DNA from 2 places in the Kitasatospora sp. NPDC058218 genome. Region 1 is predicted to be linked to the other one. Evidence: riboswitches for the same ligand, from Rfam matches in the RefSeq annotation. Region 1 holds a riboswitch; the other holds the start of a gene.
What was found. A riboswitch is a leader RNA that binds a small molecule or an ion and turns the genes downstream of it on or off. The one in region 1 is predicted to bind ZMP and ZTP.
Positions count from the first base shown of each region.

Region 1 (9,760 bases):
GGGCGCTGGTTCACCGACCCCGAGGAGATGCTGGCGCGCGCGATGCCGCTGCTCGCCGACCCCGACCGGATGCGGGAGATCGGTCATGCGGCACTCGATGTGCTGCGCGGCGAACCGCGGACCGACCCCGACCGGATCGCCGCCGTCGGCTACGGCACCGGCGGCGCCATCGTGCTGGAACTCGGACGCGACGGCGTCGACCTGCGCGCGATCGGGACGGTCAACGCACTCACCACGGGCCGACCGGGCGAGGCGGCGCGCATCCGCTGCCCCGTGTGGGCCGGGGTCGGGTCGGAGGACCCGATCATGCCGCCCCCGCAGCGGGAGGCGTTCGCCGCCGAGATGCAGGCCGCGGGCGTCGACTGGCGCCTCGTGGTCTACGGCGGCGCCTTGCACGCCTTCCACCACCCGGACGTCGACCAGGCCGTGGTCCCCGGGGTCGGCCACCACCCTCGGCACGCGCAGCGAGCCTGGCGCGACATCGTCGACCTGCTCGCCGAGTGCCTGCCCGTGACGGAGTGACCCGGTCACTCCGAGCCCGGCCGCGCGGGGGGTCGCGCTCCGGGCCTGCTCGGTAGGTGCGTGCTCGGTCCGGGCGGGTCTCGCCCGGTGCCGACCGATGCCGGCTGATGGCAGGATGCTTGCGTTAGGGGGCGTCCAGGTCACGGGTCCGACGGGGCCCGGCCGGCCGGCGGGACAGGAGGAGTCCGATGGCTCGCAGGAATCACCGCGTCGCCGTGCTCGTGCTGGAGGGCGCCAAACCGCTCGACGTGGGCATTCCCGCGCAGGTGTTCTCCAGCCGGCCGAGCATGCCCTACGAGGTGCGGGTGTGCGGGGCGGCACCCGGGCTGGTGACCGGAGGGGACGGACTCGCGTACCACGTGGCCGACGGCCTCGACGCGCTGGAGCAGGCGGACACCGTCTTCGTGCCCGGGTACCGGGATCCGGCGGCCACCGAGCCACCGGCCGCGGTGGTCCGGGCGCTGGTGGCCGCGCACCGCCGGGGGGCGCGGCTGGCGGCGATCTCGACGGGGGCGTTCGCGCTGGCGGCGACGGGGCTGCTGGACGGCCGGAAGGCGACGACGCACTGGCACTACACGAAGGCCCTCGCCGAGCAGCACCCGCTGGTGTCGGTGGACGAGAACGTGCTGTTCGTGGACGAGGGCGACATGCTCACCTCGGCGGGCGCGGCCTCGGGCATCGACCTCTGCCTGCACCTGGTGCGGCGTGACCACGGGGTCGGGCTCTCCAACCACGTGGCGCGGCGGCTGGTGGCCGCGCCGTACCGCAGTGGCGGGCAGGCCCAGTACGTCCCCCGGAGCGTGCCGGAACCGCTCGGCGACCTGTTCGCCGGCACCCGCGAGTGGGCCCTGGCGCACCTCGCCGAGCCGCTGACCCTGGAGGCCCTCGCGGGTGTCGCGCGGGTGTCGGCCCGTACGTTCTCGCGGCGGTTCGTGGAGGACACCGGCTACACGCCGATGCAGTGGGTGCTGCGGGCCCGGGTGGACCTGGCGCGCGAGTTGCTGGAGCGGACCGATCTGGGGGTGGAGCAGATCGCGGACCGGGTGGGGCTCGGCTCCGGGGCGAATCTGCGGCTGCACTTCCAGCGGATTCTCGGGACCTCCCCCACGGAGTACCGCCACACCTTCGCGGCCCCCGCCTCCTGATCACCTGTCCTGATCCCCCGCCCGCTGATCCCCCCACCGGCCGATCCTCCGGTCCCTCGCGGGCCACGGAGGCCGGCGGGATCCGCACTGGCGAGATCCTTGCGGTCGGTGGCGACAGGTATGGCGAGATCCTTGCGCACCCTGTCGATCCAGCCCCTGTCCGGGGTTCGTTCGAACGCCGAGCATGGAGAGCGAAACGAACGGAAGGGAAGACCCCAATGACCCGCATCGCCATCAACGGTTTCGGTCGTATCGGACGCAACAGCCTGCGTGCCCTGCTCGAACGCGGCAGCGACCTCGAAGTGGTCGCCATCAACGACCTCACCGCGCCCGATTCCCTTGCCCACCTACTCAAGTTCGACAGCTCGCTCGGGCGCCTCAACCGCCCGGTCTCGGTCGACGGAACCGACCTGGTGGTCGACGGCCGCCGCATCAAGGTCCTCGCCGAGCGCGACCCCGCCGCCCTGCCGTGGGCGGAACTCGGTGTCGACCTCGTGCTCGAGTCCACCGGCCGCTTCACCTCGGCCGAGGCCGCCCGCGCGCACATCGACGCGGGTGCCCGGCGGGTCCTGGTGAGCGCCCCCTCCGACGGCGCCGACGTCACGCTCGCGTTCGGGGTGAACACCGACGCCTACGACCCGGCCGCGCACGTCATCGTCTCGAACGCCTCGTGCACGACCAACGCGCTGGCCCCGCTGGCGTCGGTGCTCGACGAACTGGCCGGCATCGAGCACGGCTTCATGACCACGGTGCACGCCTACACCCAGGAGCAGAACCTCCAGGACGGCCCGCACCGCGACCTGCGCCGCGCCCGCGCCGCCGGTGTGAACATCGTGCCCACCACCACCGGCGCCGCCAAGGCCATCGGCCTGGTCCTCCCGAACCTCGACGGCAAGCTGTCCGGCGACTCGATCCGCGTACCGGTCCCGGTCGGCTCGCTCGTCGAGCTGAACACCACGGTGGCCCGCGAGGTCACGCGCGAGGAGATCCTCGCCGCCTACCGCGACGCCGCCGACGGCCGGCTGAAGGGCATCCTCGACTACTCCGACGAGCCGCTGGTCTCCGGCGACATCACCGGCGAGCCGGCGTCCTCGATCTTCGACGCCGCCCTCACCCGCGTGGACGGCAAGCACGTCAAGGTCGTCGCCTGGTACGACAACGAGTGGGGCTTCTCCAACCGCGTCATCGACACCCTCGAACTCCTCGCGCAGAACTGACCCGGCGAACTCTCGTCCCGTTCGGGGCCGCGCCGCCCTGCCGGAGTCGGGGGGAGTCGGCGGGCCACCGCCCCGCTGCCGCCCGGCACTCCGGGCGGCAGCGGGGCGGTCGGGCACCCGGCCAGGCCCCCGCACCGGGCGTCGGCGGGCGTCGACCGTTTCGTCGCCGCTTCGGCAGTGCCCGCCTCCAGCCCCGTCGACTAGGGTGGGGGCGGGCCGTGACTGGCGCTGAGGTGGAGAACCACCGGGGAGCGGTCCGACATCTCGTCGATGCCGCGCGCCTGGGCGCCTCACCGTGAAGCCCAGGAGTGACACGTGGTTGAGACACGAACGGCCCGGCTGATGGACGGCACCGACCTCGCCCGCCGGATCACCGAATCCAGCGCGGCGGCCGCCGCGGACATTCGCCGGCGCACGGGGATCTCCCCCTGCCTGGCGACCGTGCTGGTCGGAGCGGACCCGGCGTCGGTGACCTACGTCCGGATGAAGCAGGCCCGCTGCGAGAAGGCCGGCATCCTGTCACGGCATGTGGCCCTGCCGGCCTCGGTGAGCACCAGCGGCCTGGTGGAGACCGTCGGTGCTCTCTCCGAGGACCCGCAGGTGCACGGCATCCTGCTGCAACACCCGGTGGGACCGCACATCGACGAGCGTGCCGCCTTCGAGGCGATCGCCCCGGCGAAGGATGTGGACGGGGTGACCATGAACTCCTTCGCGGCGATGGGGTTCGGGCTCCCCGGCTTCGTGTCCTGCACGCCGGGCGGGATCATGCGCCTGCTGGACGAGTACGGCGTCGACCTCGCCGGCAGGCGTGCCGTCGTGGTGGGACGCAGCGCCATCCTGGGCAAGCCCGTGGGCATGCTGCTGCTCGGGCGGGACGCCACGGTGACCTACTGCCATTCCCGCACCACCGACCTGGCGTCGATCGTGCGCGAGGCCGACGTCCTGGTCGCCGCGGTCGGCCGGCCGCGCTTCATCTCCGGGGAGGACATCAAGCCCGGTGCCGTGGTCATCGACGCGGGCTACAACCCGGGCAATGTCGGGGACGTCGACTTCGAGGCCGCCCGGCACCGGGCGAGCCTGATCACCCCCGTGCCCGGCGGTGTCGGCCCCATGACCATCGCCGTCCTCCTCGCGCAGACGGTCGACGCCGCGACACGTCAGCTGGGCCTGAGCTGATCCACGGGTCCTCGTGACGGCGGACCACGCGCCGTCACGAGGACCCGGGCCCGGTGCGCGCTCCGACCCGCGCGTTCCTCACGTGCCGAATCCCGGGCCCCAATGGCTTCGGTGCCCGCGGCGACGCCGCACCGGGTGTTCTCGCGCGCGCCCGCGCCGCCGTCCTGACGCACCGCCCGCGTGCGTGGTGGGTGGGGAGTTCACGCGGCCGGCCCCGTGCGGTTCACCTCCGTGCGATAGGCCTGACGGTCATGAACGCTTCCAGTGGACAACCCCCCGTCAGCAGGCGCGGGCTCCTGGCCGGCGCCACCGGTGTCGGTCTCGGCGGCGCCGTCTCCCTCTCCGGCATCGCGGCCGCGCCCGCCGCCGCCTCCCCGCTGCTGTTCCAGCGGCCGGACCGATCCGGTGCGCCGCGCGTCGCCGGCCTCCACCTGCAGTTCGGCCCGGACGCCTCGCGTGAGGTGGTGGTCTCCTGGCACACCACCACCTCGGTCTCCAACCCGCGCGTCATGTACGGCACTTCGCACGGCGGCTTCGGCCGGACCGAGCAGGCCTCGACCAGTACCTACCGCGACGGCGCGTCCGGCACCGAGGTCCAGGTCCACCACGCCCGGCTGACCGGCCTGTCCGCCGACACCGACTACGTCTACGCCGCACTCCACGACGGAGCCACCCCGGAGCTCGGCACCGTCCGTACCGCACCGCGCGGGCGGACCGGCTCCTTCACCTTCACCAGCTTCGGCGACCAGGGCACTCCCACCCTCGGCAAGCGGACCGCGGCCGGCTTCGTCAACGACAACCTCGGCAGCCCCGCCGCCGGTGACACCACGGCCGGAGTGGAGCGCGTCGCCCCGCTGTTCCACCTCGTCAACGGGGACCTCTGCTACGCCAACCTCGCCACCGACCGGGTCCGCACCTGGTCCGACTGGTTCGAGAACAACAGCCGCTCCGCCCGCCACCGCCCCTGGATGCCCGCCGCCGGCAACCACGAGAACGAGCGCGGCAACGGCCCGATCGGCTACGGCGCCTACCAGACCTACTTCGACCTGCCCGCGTCCGGCGGCGACGACGAACTGCGCGGCCTCTGGTACGCGTTCACGGCCGGCGCGGTCCGCGTCATCAGCCTGAACAACGACGACGTCGTCTACCAGGACGGCGGCAACTCCTACGTCCACGGGTATTCCGGCGGGGCCCAGCAGCGCTGGCTGGAGCGGGAGTTGGCCGCCGCCGACGCGGATCCCGAGATCGACTGGATCGTGGTCTGCATGCACCAGGTGGTCATCTCCACCGCCGACAGGTTCAACGGCGCCGATCTCGGCATCCGCGAGACCTGGGTACCGCTCTTCGACAAGTACGGCGTCGACCTGGTGGTCTGCGGTCACGAGCACCACTACGAACGCTCGCACCCGATCCGCGGCCAGCAGCCGACCGACACCCGCACCCCGATCCCGGTCGCCACCGACACCGGGACGATCGACACCACCCGGGGCACCGTCCACATGGTGATCGGCGGCGGTGGCACCTCCGCGCCCTCCAACGGGCTCTTCTTCGATCCCCCCAAGGCCCGCGTCATCACCGGCGTCGGCGCCGCCGACCCGGCCACCGGCAAGCGGCCCCCGGTGTACGTGACCGAGGACGCGCCCTGGTCGGCCTTCCGCGACGCCGACAACCCGTACGGCTTCGCCGCCTTCGAGGTCGATCCGGGCCGACGCGGCGGCCGGACCACCATCGCCGTCACCTACTACTCCGTCAGCGGCCCGTACGGCGACCTGGTCCCCGTCGACCGCTTCACCCTCACCCGCCCGCGGGGCGCCCGCGGCAGCGGCCGCCGGCCCTGAGGCGCGCAGCCGGCACCCGGGCACCGACCGGGTACCGGCCGACCCGGCAGCTGGCCCCTCCGCCGGTCGTGGGACGCCGGCTGACCCCGGCGCACCCCTCGGGTGATGCTCTTGACCCTCACGTGGCGTCAGGCTGCACGGTCGGTGCCGTGAAGGATCACTGGACCGTGGGACGCGTGGCCGAGCTGGCCGGCGTGAGCGTCCGCACGCTGCACCACTATGACGAGATCAGGCTCGTTCGGCCGTCGGCGCGGACCGCCGCCGGATACCGGGCCAGCATCGGCGGCACGAGCTGCTCGACCGGTTCCACCTGGACGTCGTGCCCAGCCCGAGCGGGGTGACGCACCACCTGGTCTGGCGAAAGTGACCCGTCCACGGGACAGCCCCGGGCAGCTGTTCGGCCTCCCGGGGCTGCCCTGCGGCCGGCCCCGGGAGCCTTGGCGCCCTATGAGTCGAGCGGGATGACGGCGTGGGTGTCCCAGCAGATCTGCCAGCCGTGCAAGTCCGCGCCGGGCACCGGGACGCGCTGCCAGTACACCTCGATCAGGGCGATCCGTCTCACGGTCTTGTCCCCTGCCTTCTCCGGTAGCCCATCCCCGCGTTCCTCGCCGTCGTCCGGCGCGGCTCGTGCGCCCCGCCAGTCAGGTGACAGGGGGCCATCCGGCTGGCTCGAAGCGTGGGCACCCGAGTAGATTTCACGCTTTGTATCGCGAGTGTCACCCGAGGTGAAAGCAGGGCCCTCATGGCGGATGTCTTCGACAAACACCTCTCGTCATCTGCCCCGTCATTCGTGGACACCGGGTTCAGACCCTTCTACCAAGCCCTGTCGGCCAGGGATGGCGAGGCTCGGGTCCGGGGCGAGCGCGTGGTTATGACGGCGTGCAACGACTACCTCGGACTGTCGGGCGATTCACGAGTTACGGGCGCCGCTGCCAGGGCGACGGAGCGTTACGGCGCGTCCTGCTCCGGAAGCCGTGCGCTCTGCGGAACGCTGCCGTTGCACGAGGAGTTGGAGGCCCGGCTGGCCGCCTTCCTCGGCTGCGAGGCGGCGATCGTCACGACGACCGGCTTCCAGGCGAACCTGGCGCTTGCCCCGCTGTTCGGCCGTGGTGACCTCGTCTTCAGCGATATGGCCAACCACGCCTCCCTCATGGACGCCATCCGGCTCGGCTGGGCGGGCAAGCGCCCGTACCGCCACTCGGACATGGCGCGTCTGGAGCGGCAGCTTGTGACCGCCGATCCCGCTGCCGGCAAAGTGATCGTGACCGACGGGCTGTTCTCGATGGAGGGGGACCTGTGTCGGTTGCCGGAGATCTCCGCGCTCGCCCGCCGCCACGAGGCCAGGCTGGTGGTCGACGGTGCCCACGACATCGGACTGCTGGGGGTCCGTGGGCGGGGTGTGGCGGAGCACTTCGGCGTGCCGGACGCAGTCGACCTGTACACCGGCACCTTCTCGAAGTGCTTCGGTTCGATCGGCGGCTTCCTCGCGGGTCCCGCCGAGATCATCGGCTATCTGCGCTACACCGCACGCTCGCTGCTCTTCAGCGCCTCGATGACGCCCGCCGCCGTCGCGGCCGCGCTCGCTGCGCTGGACATCGTCGAGGTGGAGCCGGAACGCCGCACCCGCGTGCTCGATCTGGCCGGGTGGCTGGACAGCGGGCTGCGGGCGCTCGGCTTCGACACGGGGACCACCAGGGCGGTGGTCCCCCCGATCATCCCCGTGTACATCGGCGAGGCCGGGCTGTGCGCGCGGATGTGGGAGGAGGTCCTCGCCGAGGGCGTGTTCACCAGTGCGGTGGTTGCTCCCGCGGTGCCGGTGGGCCGGGCGCTGATCCGCCTGACGGTGCAGGCGACGCACACCGACGAACACCTGGCGCGCATCCTCGGCGCCTTCGCCGCCGCGGGCCGCCGCCTTGGGGTGATTTCCGCCGGAGGCGCCGTTGTAGCAGTGGGTCGCGCCGCTGCTGTGGGCTCGCACCCGAACTCGATGCCGGTGCACGTCTGATGACCGCCCGCGCTTCCGGCCCTGCTGTCACCGTCGGCCACTCCGCCGACGGTCCTCCCGTCATGGTCACCCCCGTACGGGATCGCGCCGACACCACCGCCTTCGTCCGGCTGCCGTACGCCGTCTACCGCGATGATCCGCTGTGGGTTGCCCCGTTGGAGCGTGAGCGGCGTGCTTTTCTCGATCCCGGGCGCAACCCGTTCTTCGAGGTGGGCACGGTCCAGTTGTTCCTCGCCCGGCGTGGCAAGACGGTCGTGGGCCGGATCGCCGCCGTCGTCGATCCTCGTCACCAGGAGCGGGGCGACCTCGACTGCGGCCAGTTCGGGCTCTTCGAGTGCGTGGACGAGCCCGCGGTGGCGGCTGCCCTCTTCGACACCGCGGCCGACTGGCTGGGCGAGCGGGGACTCAGCCGGATGCTCGGCCCGTTGAGCTTCTCGGTCAACGACGAGTGCGGACTGCTCGTCGACGGCTACGACTGCCCGCCCACCATGCTCATGCCGCACAACCCCCCGTACTATCCACGGCTCTTCGAGGACTGCGGCTTCACCAAGGCCCAGGACCTGCTGTCCTGGCGGGTCCCGATGCCGGCCGACGGCGAGCCTCCCGCCGGATTCCGCCGCGCCGCGCAACGCGCTCTGGCCGCCCCGGGCGTCCGCGTCAGGGCGCTCGACCCGGACCGCCTCGATGTCGACATGGCCATCGTCAGGGACATCTACAGCGACGCCTGGTCGCAGAACTACGCCGCCACGCCGATGACCGACCGGGAATTCACGCACTTCGTACGGGGCGTCACGCCGATCCTGAGGCCCGAGCTGGTGCAGATCGCCGAAGTGCACGGTGAGCCCGCAGGCTTCCTCCTCTGCCTTCCCGATTCCAACCAGGCACTCCGGGCCGCCCGCGGACGACTCACCAGCTACGGCGTGCCCATCGGACTGGTCCGCATCGCCCGCGCCACCCGCAGGATCCAGCGGACCCGCGTCGTGGCCTGCGGCATCAAGCGGGAGCATCGCAACCGTGGCCTCGCCGCCGCCATGTTCGCGCAGACCCAGCGGGCCTCGTTCCGACTCGGCCACACCGAGACCGAGATCTCCTGGGTCCTGGAGGACAACCGGCACAGCAACGGCCATGCCAAGGGCGCCGGCGGCATCCTCTTCCGCATCCACCGCCTGTACGAGCGCACCGGACGAAGTACACCGCAGGGGGTACAGCCCGTGAGATACACCGTATGAGGTACCTCGTCACTGGTGCGACCGGCTTCGTCGGGCAGTGCCTGGTCCGCCACCTCGTCCGTTTGGGGCACGAGGTGACCGCCCTCGTCCGGGGCGGGCGGAGGATCCCCGGAGTCTTCCCCGGGCTCCGGACGGTCGAGGGCGACCTCGCCACCGGCGCGGGTCTGGCCACGGCTGCCGAGGGCGTCAACCGGGTCATCCATCTCGCCGCAGTCACCAAGGCCCGTAGCCCGGACGGCTACGCCGAGGTCAACGCCCAGGGCACCGGCCGACTCTGTGCCGTTCTCGCCGCCCTCGCGGAACCGCCGCGCCTCGTGCTCTGCTCCTCCCTCGCTGCCGCGGGCCCTGGACGGCAGCGGCGCGAACAGGACCCACCGACACCGGTATCCGCGTACGGCCGCAGCAAGCTTGGCGGCGAGCTGGCACTGCGCGCGAGCGCCGACCGGCTCCCGGGTGTCGTCGTCCGCCCGCCCATCGTCTACGGCCCCGGCGACCGTGAGTTCGGACCGAGACTGGTGAAGGCGGTCCGGGCCGGAGTGCTCCCCGCCGTGGGTCGCCCGGGCCCGCGCCGCTACTCGCTCCTCCACGTGGACGACCTCTGCCGGGCCCTGCTCACCGCCGCCGAGTG
Region 1 covers NZ_JBHVWC010000090.1:24,555-34,314, reverse strand. The annotation lists gene ACFVYI_RS38640 (dienelactone hydrolase family protein) at 1-522, shown strand, start outside; gene ACFVYI_RS38635 (GlxA family transcriptional regulator) at 711-1,667, shown strand; gene gap (type I glyceraldehyde-3-phosphate dehydrogenase) at 1,886-2,884, shown strand; ZMP/ZTP riboswitch at 3,093-3,178, shown strand; gene ACFVYI_RS38625 (bifunctional 5,10-methylenetetrahydrofolate dehydrogenase/5,10-methenyltetrahydrofolate cyclohydrolase) at 3,227-4,060, shown strand; gene ACFVYI_RS38620 (purple acid phosphatase family protein) at 4,312-5,898, shown strand; partial or broken gene ACFVYI_RS38615 (MerR family DNA-binding transcriptional regulator) at 6,066-6,185, shown strand; partial or broken gene ACFVYI_RS38610 (deaminase) at 6,188-6,265, shown strand; gene ACFVYI_RS38605 (aminotransferase class I/II-fold pyridoxal phosphate-dependent enzyme) at 6,641-7,903, shown strand; gene ACFVYI_RS38600 (hypothetical protein) at 7,903-9,132, shown strand; gene ACFVYI_RS38595 (NAD-dependent epimerase/dehydratase family protein) at 9,129-9,760, shown strand, end outside.

Region 2 (9,760 bases), on a different contig from region 1:
GGGCGGGAACACCTGGGGCCCGTGGTGGTGGCGGGTCCGTGCGTATCCGATCATCGGACACGAGATGGCAACAATCGGATGATCTGAGCTTCATCTGAGGTTTTCGTCCTATTTCGCACCATAGTCTGCTGTGCGTTTGTCCGGAACCACAGGAGACAGAGGACCGATACGTTGAGCGCGCCTGAGTCGACGACGGCATCCCATCAGCACTACCGCCGCTCGCTCGGCACCATCAGCCTCACAGCCGTCGGGCTGGGCTCGATCATCGGATCCGGCTGGCTCTTCGGAGCCGAGCGGGCCGCCCGGCTCGCCGGACCGGCCTCGATCGTCGCCTGGGTGATCGGCGCCGCGGTCGCGCTCACCATCGCCCTGACCTACAGCGAACTCGGGTCGATGTTCCCCAAGGCCGGCGGCATGGTGCGGTACGGGCAGTACTCGCACGGCTCGCTCGCCGGGTACCTGGCGGCCTGGGCCAACTGGATCGCCATCGTCTCGGTGATCCCGGGCGAGGCCACGGCCTCGGTGCAGTACATGAGCTCCTGGCACTTCGGCTGGGCGAAGGACCTGTTCGACGGGCAGGAACTCTCGGCCAGCGGGGTCGCCGTGGCGAGCGTGCTGCTGGTCGGCTACTTCGCGCTGAACTGGTTCGCGATCACGCTGTTCGCCAAGACCAACACCGCGATCACGGTGTTCAAGGTGGTCGTGCCGACGCTGACGGCGGGCGCCCTGCTGCTGGCCCACTTCGACACCGCCCACTTCACCGACCACGGCGGCTTCGCGCCGAACGGCTGGAGCGCGGTGTTCACGGCCGTCGCCGTCTCCGGCATCGTCTGGGCGTTCAACGGGTTCCAGTCCCCGCTGAACCTGGCGGGCGAGGCGCGCAACCCCGGCAAGTCGCTGCCCAAGGCGGTGATCGGCTCGATCCTGATCGCCCTGGTGATCTACGTCGCGCTGCAGGTGGCCTTCCTGGGCGCCGTCCCGACGGCGGACCTGAGCAACGGCTGGAGCGGGCTCGGCTACACCTCCCCGCTGGCCGACCTGTCGATCGCCTGGGGCCTCAACTGGCTCGCCCTGCTGCTGTACGCGGACGCCTTCGTCTCCCCCAGCGGCACCGGCATGATCTACGCCGCCACCACCTCGCGCATGATCCACGGCGTGCAGGAGAACGGCCACCTGCCCAGGATCTTCGGCCGGGTGGACCCCAGGACCGGCATCCCGCGGCCGGCCCTGCTGCTCAACCTGCTGATCGCCTTCCTGTTCCTGGCCGTCTTCCGCGGCTGGGGCTCGCTCGCCGAGATCGTCTCGGTCGCCACCGTGATCTCCTACGTCACCGGCCCGGTCGCGGTGATGGCGCTGCGCCGCCTCGCGCCCGAGCTGCCGCGACCCGTCCGGCTGCGCGCGATGCCGGTGATCGCCCCGGTGGCGATGGTCTTCGGCTCGCTGGTGCTCTACTGGGCCCGCTGGCCGCTGACCGGCAAGGTCATCCTGCTGATGGCCGCCGGCCTGCCGATCTGGGCCTGGTACGAGCTGCGCAAGCCGTGGGCCGAGCTCAAGCCGCACCTCAAGGCCGGCGCCTGGATGATCGCCTACCTGTTCGTGATGGCCGCCGTCTCGTGGGCCGGCAGCACCGACTTCGGCGGCCAGGGCTACCTCCCCGAGGGCTGGGACCTGCTGATCGTCGCCGCGATCGGGCTCGCCTTCTACCGCTGGGGCGTGGCCAGCGCCTGGGCCAACCCCTCGCTGGAGGCCGTCAAGCGCGAGCTGGCCGCCGAGGCCGCCGAAGCCGGCGCCGCTCTCCCCCGGCAGAGCGGGGAGCCCTCGCGGGTCTGACGGGTCCTGGACGCGGCCGCACCACACGGCCCGGGGGCGTGCCGAGCACTCGGCACGCCCCCGGGCCTTCTCCGCTCCTGCGGGGGGCGTCGGTCGCGGCGTGGTCAACCGCGGCGGGCGCGGCGGATGGCGGCGGTCACCACCGGCGGGAGGAGGTCTCCGGCGACGCGCTTGGCCACGTTGGCCGGGCGGCGGAGTTCGGCCGCCCGGACGCGGCGGACGGCGAGGTCGACGTCGGCCTCCTGCTGCGCGCGCAACGCCTCCGCCTCCGCCCGCTCGGCCTCCCGCCGGGCGGCCTCGGCGGCCAGCCGGTCGCGGTGGCGCGAGGGCCGGAACGGCTCGATGCCTTCGGAGCTGCCGCCGATCCGCACCAGCCGCCGCCCGTTCAGGGTCTCGACGGCGAGCCGGCAGCCCTCGGCCAGTCCGACCCGGTCCAGCAGGTCCTGCTGGGCGGGCTCCGGATCGCCCCAGGTGCCGTAGAACTTGCTCTCGGTCAGCACGATCGGGGTGAGGCCGTGGTTGAACACCGCCTCCCAGGTGGCCGCGGCGACGCCGGGCGTGTGGGCGGAGCGGTAGTCGTCCAGGACCACCACGCCCTGCGGTTGCAGCGCCGCCCGGGCCACCCGGAGGTCGTCCACCACGTGCTCGTACAGGTGCGAGGCGTCGATGTGGATGAAGCGGAAGGCGCCGGCCGGGAGGCGGCCGTCGGCGAGCACCGAGGTGGGCGCCTGGATGATCTCCGGAAGCGTGTCGTGGAAGGAGAGGTAGTTGGACTCGAACGCCGTCCGGGTCAGCGACTTGCGGTAGGACATGGACATCTCGGCGGCGTTCTCGTCGTCCGGGGCGTCCAGGTCGAACAGGTCGCAGACCGTGAAGCTCTCGGTGGGCTGCCGGTGGCCGCCGATCACGATCGCGCTGCGCCCCAGGTAGGCGCCCATCTCCAGCAGGTCACCGGTGACGCCGGTCCTCCCCTGGCGGCCGAGGAACCACTCGAAGAGGTGACGGTCGTGGTCCCAGAACCAGCCGGGGACGTCATCGAGCAGGGCCGGCTCGGTGGGCCGGTGCTGCTCGGCGCTCAACGCGGCGTCGGTCACGAAGTTGCTCCTTACACGGTGCGGACGACCAGTGGGAACGATCTCCGGCGCGGACACGCGCGGCACGGGGTGCACGAGCCGGCGACGGAGGTCACCGCCCGGCGTTTCCGGAGCAGCCTGTGGACCGGCGTGGACGGACGCCGCTCGAACCCGCTGCCCACGGTAGCCACGCGCGCCGGAGTGCGCCGCAATCTACCGCCCGCTGTCCGGAGTTGAGGAGATGTCGCGCGGGTGTTTTCGTCCAATGCGCGATTCTGAGCACTCGGGGAGACAGCGGCCCGGGGAGGGCCGGTTCGTCCATACTGCCGCCCGCGCGCCCGGTTTGTCACCATCCAGCGGAACGATCTTCGTCGCGGCGCGCGCGCCTACCGTTGTCCCGGGCCGCCCCGGACCGGGGGGCCGCGGACGACGGGAGCGGAGAATGACCACCACGGCAGGACAGGTACTGGCCGCGGAGCTGCTGGGGATGATGGCCGAGGACCAGGCGGCCACCCATCTCGCCAACAGCGCCGACCTCGCGGAGCAGGCGGCCTGGCGGCGGCTGACCGCGCGGAACGGCGACCGGCTCGGGGCGGTCATGGCCGCGCACGGCTGGCCGGCGGAGCCCCTGGTCGGCGCCGAGGCGGCCCGGGCCGCCTGGCTGATCGCGCAGCACGCCGACCGCCAACTCGACGTGCAGCGCCGGGCGGTGTCCCTGATGACGGCCGCGGTGGCGGACGGCGCGGCGAGCGCGCGGGACCTGGCCTTCCTGGCCGACCGGCTTGCCGTGAACGAGGGGCGGGAGCAGCGGTACGGCACCCAGATCGGTGCGGTGGCGGACGGGCGGCCGGTGCCGTGGCCGTGCGAGGAGCCGGCGCGGCTGGACGAACGGCGGGCGGCCGTCGGGATCGAGCCGTTCGACGAGTACACGGCGCGGTTCGCGCCGCGCTGAGCGGCTGCGGGAGGGCCCGGCGCGCGGGGCGGGGGCGGGTGTGGCGCGGGGCGTGGGGCGTGCTCGGCGCGGGGCGTGGGCCGGCGCTCGTCAGGGGCGTGGCGGTCCGGGGGGATCCGGCTCTTGCGCCGGGCTGCCCGGGCGCCCTTGACTGGCCCTTTGGCTAGCGACGCTCGTTAAGCGGACGATCGGACGAGAGGACCACCCGGTGCAGCAGGACGCGGAGCAGGGCACCCACTACGGCGACCAGTACATCGACGGCGAATGGCGGCCCTCCCTGGACGCCGGGTCGATCCCGGTACTGAACCCGGCGACCGAACAGGTGCTCGCCACCGTCCCCGCCGGCGGCACGGCCGACGTGGCCGCCGCCGTGGCCGCCGCCCGCCGCGCGGCCCGGAGTTGGGCCGCCACCTCCCGCGAGGACCGGCTGGCGCTGCTCACCCGGCTGCGGGACGGCCTGGCCGGGTGCCAGGAGGAGATAGCCGCCACCGTGGTCGCCGAACTGGGCGCGCCCATCGGCTTCGCGACCGCCGTGCACGCCGGCCTGCCGCTGGCCGTCGCCGGCTCGTACCTCGCGCTGCTCGCCGAGTACCCCTTCGAGGAGCGGATCGGCAACTCGGTGGTGCTCGCCGAGCCGGCCGGGGTCGTCGCGGCGATCACGCCGTGGAACTATCCGCTGCACCAGATCGTGGCCAAGGTCGTGCCGGCCCTGGCCGCCGGGTGCCCGGTGGTGCTCAAGCCCGCCGAGGACGCCCCGCTGGTCGCCCGGCTGTTCGCGCGACTGGTCCACGAGGCCGGCTTCCCCGCCGGGGTGTTCAACCTGGTGACCGGTACCGGCGCGGCGGCCGGGACGGCACTGGTCGGGCACCCGGAGGTGGACGTGGTCTCGTTCACCGGCTCCACCGCCGTCGGCCGGACCGTCGCCGAGACCGCCGGCCGGGGCATCAAGCGGGTGGCGCTGGAGCTGGGCGGCAAGTCCGCCAACGTGGTGCTGCCCGGCGCCGACCTGGCCCGTGCGGTCAACGTCAACGTCGCCAACGTCTTCGCCAACTCCGGCCAGACGTGCAGCGCCTGGACCAGGTTACTGGTGCACCAGGACCAGTACGAGGAGGCGGTGGCGCTCGCCGCGAAGGCCGCCGCCAAGTACCTCCCGGGCGACCCGGCCGATCCGCGGACCCGGATCGGGCCGGTGGTCAGCGCCCGGCAGCGGGAGCGGGTGCGCGGCTACATCACCGGCGCGCTCGCCGAGGGCGCCCGTCTGGTCGTCGGCGGCGCGGACGCCCCGGCGGGCCTGGACACCGGCTTCTACGTCCGGCCGACCGTACTCGCCGATGTCACCAACGACATGACGGTGGCTCAGGAGGAGGTCTTCGGACCGGTGCTGGCCGTCCTGGCCTACCGCGACGAGGAACACGCCGCCGAACTGGCCAACGGCACCGAGTACGGCCTGGCCGGCGGCGTCTGGGCGGCGGACACCGACACCGCCGCCGCCTTCGCCCGCCGTCTCGACACCGGCCAGGTCGACCTCAACGGCGGCCGCTTCAACCCGCTGGCCCCGTTCGGCGGTTACAAGAACTCGGGCCTCGGCCGCGAACTGGGCCGGCACGGCCTGGCGGAGTTCCTGCAGCACAAGTCGCTGCAGTACTGAGGCGGCACGGAGGACGTCGGGGGCCCGGCGGTGCCGGGCCCCCTCGGGCATCGATCGCGCAGGCGTCAGACCAGCTCGACGCCCGGGTAGAGGGGGAAGCCCGCGAGCAGGTCGGCGGCGCGATTGGCGACGCCCTCGCGCAGGGTGTCGTCCAGGAGGTACTGGGCCTTGGAGGGGGCTCCGGCCGCGGTGGTGACGGGGGCGGTGCCGCGCAGGACGGTGTCGATCAGGGCCGCGATCTCGTCCATCTCGGCGACGCCCAGGCCCCGAGTGGTCAGCGCGGGGGTGCCGAGCCGGACGCCGGAGGTGTACCAGGCGCCGTTCGGGTCCCGCGGGACGGCGTTGCGGTTGGTGACGATGCCGGAGTCCAGCAGCGCCGCCTCGGCCTGACGGCCGGTGAGCCCGTAGCCGGAGACGTCCGCGAGCACCAGGTGGTTGTCCGTGCCGCCGGTGACGAGCGTGCCGCCGCGGCGCAGCAGGCCCTCGGCGAGCGCCTGCGCGTTGTCGACCACGCTCCGGGCGTACGTCCGGAACTCGGGGCGGCGGGCCTCGGCGAAGGCGACCGCCTTGGCGGCCATCACGTGCGAGAGCGGGCCGCCGAGCACCAGCGGGCAACCGCGGTCGACGTGTTCGGCCAGCTCGGCGGTGCAGAGCACCATGCCACCGCGCGGGCCGCGCAGTGACTTGTGGGTGGTGGTGGTGACGATGTGGGCGTGCGGGACGGGGTCGTGGTCGCCCGTGAGCACCTTGCCCGCGACCAGGCCGGCGAAGTGCGCCATGTCGACCATCAGGGTCGCGCCGACCTCGTCCGCGATCTCGCGCATCGTACGGAAGTTGACCAGCCGCGGGTACGCGGAGTAGCCGGCCACCAGGATCAGCGGGCGGAACTCGCGGGCGGTGGCACGCAGCGCGTCGTAGTCGATCAGTCCGGTGACCGGGTCGGTGCCGTAGCTGCGCTGCTCGAACATCTTGCCGGAGATGTTCGGCCGGAAGCCGTGGGTGAGGTGGCCGCCGGTGTCCAGGGACATGCCGAGCATCCGCTGGTTGCCGAGCTCGCGGCGCAGCTCGGACCAGTCCTGCTCGGTGAGGTCGTTGACGTTGCGGACCTCGGCGCGCTTCAGGGCGGGGCTCTCGACGCGCTGGGAGAGGACGGCCCAGAAGGCGGTCAGGTTGGCGTCGATGCCGGAGTGCGGCTGGACGTAGGCGTGGTCGGCGCCGAAGAGCGCGCGGGCGTGCTCGGCGGCGATCGTCTCGACGGTGTCGACGTTGCGGCAGCCGGCGTAGAAGCGGCGGCCGGCGGTGCCCTCGGCGTACTTGTCGCTGAGCCAGTTGCCCATCGCGAGCAGGACGGCCGGGGAGGCGTAGTTCTCGCTGGCGATGAGCTTGAGCGAGGCGCGCTGGTCCTCGATCTCCTGCCCGATGGCGGCGGCGATCCGCGGCTCCACCTCGCGGACGACGTCGAGGGCGCTGCGGAAGGCGGTGTTGGCGGTGGCGCCGGCGGCGGTGTGCGGCGCGGCGGGGGTGGCGGGGGTCGCAGGGGTGGCCAAGGCGGTCTCCTCGTGACGGATGGACGAGTACGGACGGCCCAGGCGCTCGGCAACATGGCGTGCGGGTGCACGGAGCCGCTTCCCGATGGTCGATTCCATCCGTGCGCGCCAGTCGCGACTCACCGGGATCGTACCAATGCGCCGGCGGATGTGGCGGAGGTCTCAGAATGCGGGACGGACCGGAGCTTTTGCCCCGCTATGCCCGTTCTTCTGCAACGGCAGTATTGCAACGGAATGAAGCCGTCACAATCCCCGAAACATTGCACCCGAACTCTGCCGGGAATGATTTGCGGAAGTCCGGCCGTGTCCGATCTGATGGCGTTCGGCAGGCCACCGGGAAACCCCCGCGGGGCCGGTCCGGAAATGCACACCAGCGCACCCTCACCCACGGGGCGGCGGAGAATTCGGGGAGTACGCCTCTCATGGCAGCGGTCGAGACAGTCACAGAGCCCTCCGGAGCCGACACCGCCGGCCAGGCACCCCCCGAGGAGGCCCCCGCCGGACGGCCGCCGGCCACCGCGGCGGCCCCGCGGGGCCCGCTGCGCCGGATCCTGCGCGACCGGGTCGGCGCCACCGCCCTCGTGGTCGTCCTGCTCTTCCTGCTGCTCGCGCTCGCCGCCCCGCTGATCGCCGCCCTGTACGGCAGGAACCCGGTCGAGCACTACGGCCAGAACACGCCCGGCCTGCTCAGCGACGGCGGGCTGCCGATGGCACCGAACGGCGGGATCTCGGGCGACTTCTGGTTCGGCCTGGAGCCCGGGCTCGGCCGCGACGTCCTCACCCAGCTGCTCTACGGGATCCGCACCTCGCTGCTGATCGCCTTCGCCTCGGCCGCCGTCACCACCACGCTCGGGGTGCTGGCCGGAGTCGCGGTGGGCTACCTCGGCGGGATCACCGACCGGCTCTTCGGTTTCCTCTCCAATGTGCTGCTGGCCTTTCCGACGCTGCTCCTGCTGCTCGCGCTCAGCCCCGTCATCCAGTCCCGGCTGGTCGATCCCGACACCGCCGAGCCCGAGTGGATGCAGTTCCTGGTCCTGATCCTGGTGTTCTCCGCGTTCGGCTGGATTCCACTCGCGCTTTCCCTCCGGGCTTCCGTGCGGTCACTCCGGGAAAGGGATTTCGTGCAGTCCGCCCGGGCCCTCGGCGCGAGCGGATTCCATATCGTGTTCCGTGAACTCCTGCCGAATGTCCGGGCGCAGCTCCTGGTGCACGCGACGATGGCGGTGCCGACCTTCGTCGCCTCCGAGGCGGTGCTCTCCTTCCTCGGCGTCGGCATCAACGAGCCGATCCCGGACTGGGGCCGGATGATCGCCCGGGGCTCCGAGGTCTTCCAGGCCGACCCGACGTACATGTTCTTCCCCGGCGTGGCGCTGCTGCTCTTCGTGCTCGCCTTCAACCTGCTCGGAGACGCCGTACGGGACGCACTCGACCCGCGCGCCGCCCGCTGAGCACCGCCGTCCGCTCGTTCGGACCGGCCCCGCCCTCCCCCTCGGGAGGGCCCCTCCGCCGAGGAGCGGCCCTCCTCCCGGAACCGCTTCCCCTCCTCCCTTTCACCTAGCCGCCCCGCCCCCGGGGCAAGGAGAGATTCGCCATGCGCTGGATCAAACCGTCCCTCGCCGTCATCGCCACCGCGGTGCTGGCGACCTCCTGCTCGGCCGGCGCGGGCTCCACCTCCGGCGCCGGCGCCGGCGCCGCCAAGGAATCCTCGCCGCTGACCGCCGCGCTCGGCACCGAGAAGGAGAGCGCCGGCCCGGCCCCCGCCGTCCCCGGCGCCCGCCCGGGCGGCACCGTGAACGTCTACAACACCACCGACTTCCGCCACCTCGACCCGCAGAAGGTCTACGCGGGCGCCGCGTACAACACCTCGCTGCTCTGGGGCCGCCAGCTGACCCAGTACCAGGTGGTGGACGGCAAGGCCAAGCTGGTCGGCGACCTCGCCACCGACACCGGGACCTCCGCCGACGGCGGCCGCACCTGGACGTACCGCCTGAAGGAGGGCGTGGCCTGGGAGGACGGCCAGCCGATCACCTCGCAGCAGGTCAAGTACGGCATCGAGCGCTCCTTCGGCAAGGGCTACGAGGTCGGCCCGCCGTACTGGCCGCAGTGGCTCACCGGCGAGGCCAGCTACGACGACGCCCGCAAGAAGTACGGCGGCCCGCAGGACGGCGACCTCGCCGCGATCGAGACCCCGGACGACCGCACCCTCGTCCTGCACTTCCCGCAGCCGCAGGCCGACGTGCCGTACATGGCCGCGCAGTCCTCCTCCTCCCCGGTGCGCAAGGACAAGGACACCGGCACGGACTACGACCGCCTGCCGTTCTCCAGCGGCCCGTACCGGATCGCCGAGCACGTCCAGAACACCCGGCTGGTGCTGGAGCGCAACCCGCACTGGAAGGCGGAGACCGACCCGATCCGCAACCAGTACCCGGAGAAGTTCGTCTTCACCTTCGGCAAGGAGGCGCTCAACATCAACCAGGAGATCCTCTCCGGCCGGGACGGCGGCGCCGACGCCACCACGGTGGCCACCCAGCTCTCCCCCGAGCTCTACCAGAGCGTCGACACCGACCCCGAGGCCAAGGAGCTGGTGGTCTCCGGCCGGCAGGGCGCCTTCGTCACCCAGCTCGTGATCAACAACGAGCGGGTGCCGGACGTCCAGGTCCGCAAGGCGCTGCACCTCGCCTACCCGCGCCAGCAGGCGCGCCAGGTCCAG
Region 2 covers NZ_JBHVWC010000019.1:78,421-88,180, forward strand. The annotation lists gene ACFVYI_RS14570 (APC family permease) at 172-1,830, shown strand; gene ACFVYI_RS14575 (class I SAM-dependent methyltransferase) at 1,935-2,924, opposite strand; gene ACFVYI_RS14580 (DUF6624 domain-containing protein) at 3,346-3,855, shown strand; gene ACFVYI_RS14585 (aldehyde dehydrogenase family protein) at 4,064-5,503, shown strand; gene ACFVYI_RS14590 (glycine hydroxymethyltransferase) at 5,569-7,050, opposite strand; ZMP/ZTP riboswitch at 7,080-7,176, opposite strand; gene ACFVYI_RS14595 (ABC transporter permease) at 7,473-8,498, shown strand; gene ACFVYI_RS14600 (ABC transporter substrate-binding protein) at 8,642-9,760, shown strand, end outside.
Region 2: it holds a riboswitch for ZMP and ZTP, as region 1 does, so the genes downstream of both, ACFVYI_RS14590 (glycine hydroxymethyltransferase) here and ACFVYI_RS38625 (bifunctional 5,10-methylenetetrahydrofolate dehydrogenase/5,10-methenyltetrahydrofolate cyclohydrolase) in region 1, are expected to answer to the same signal.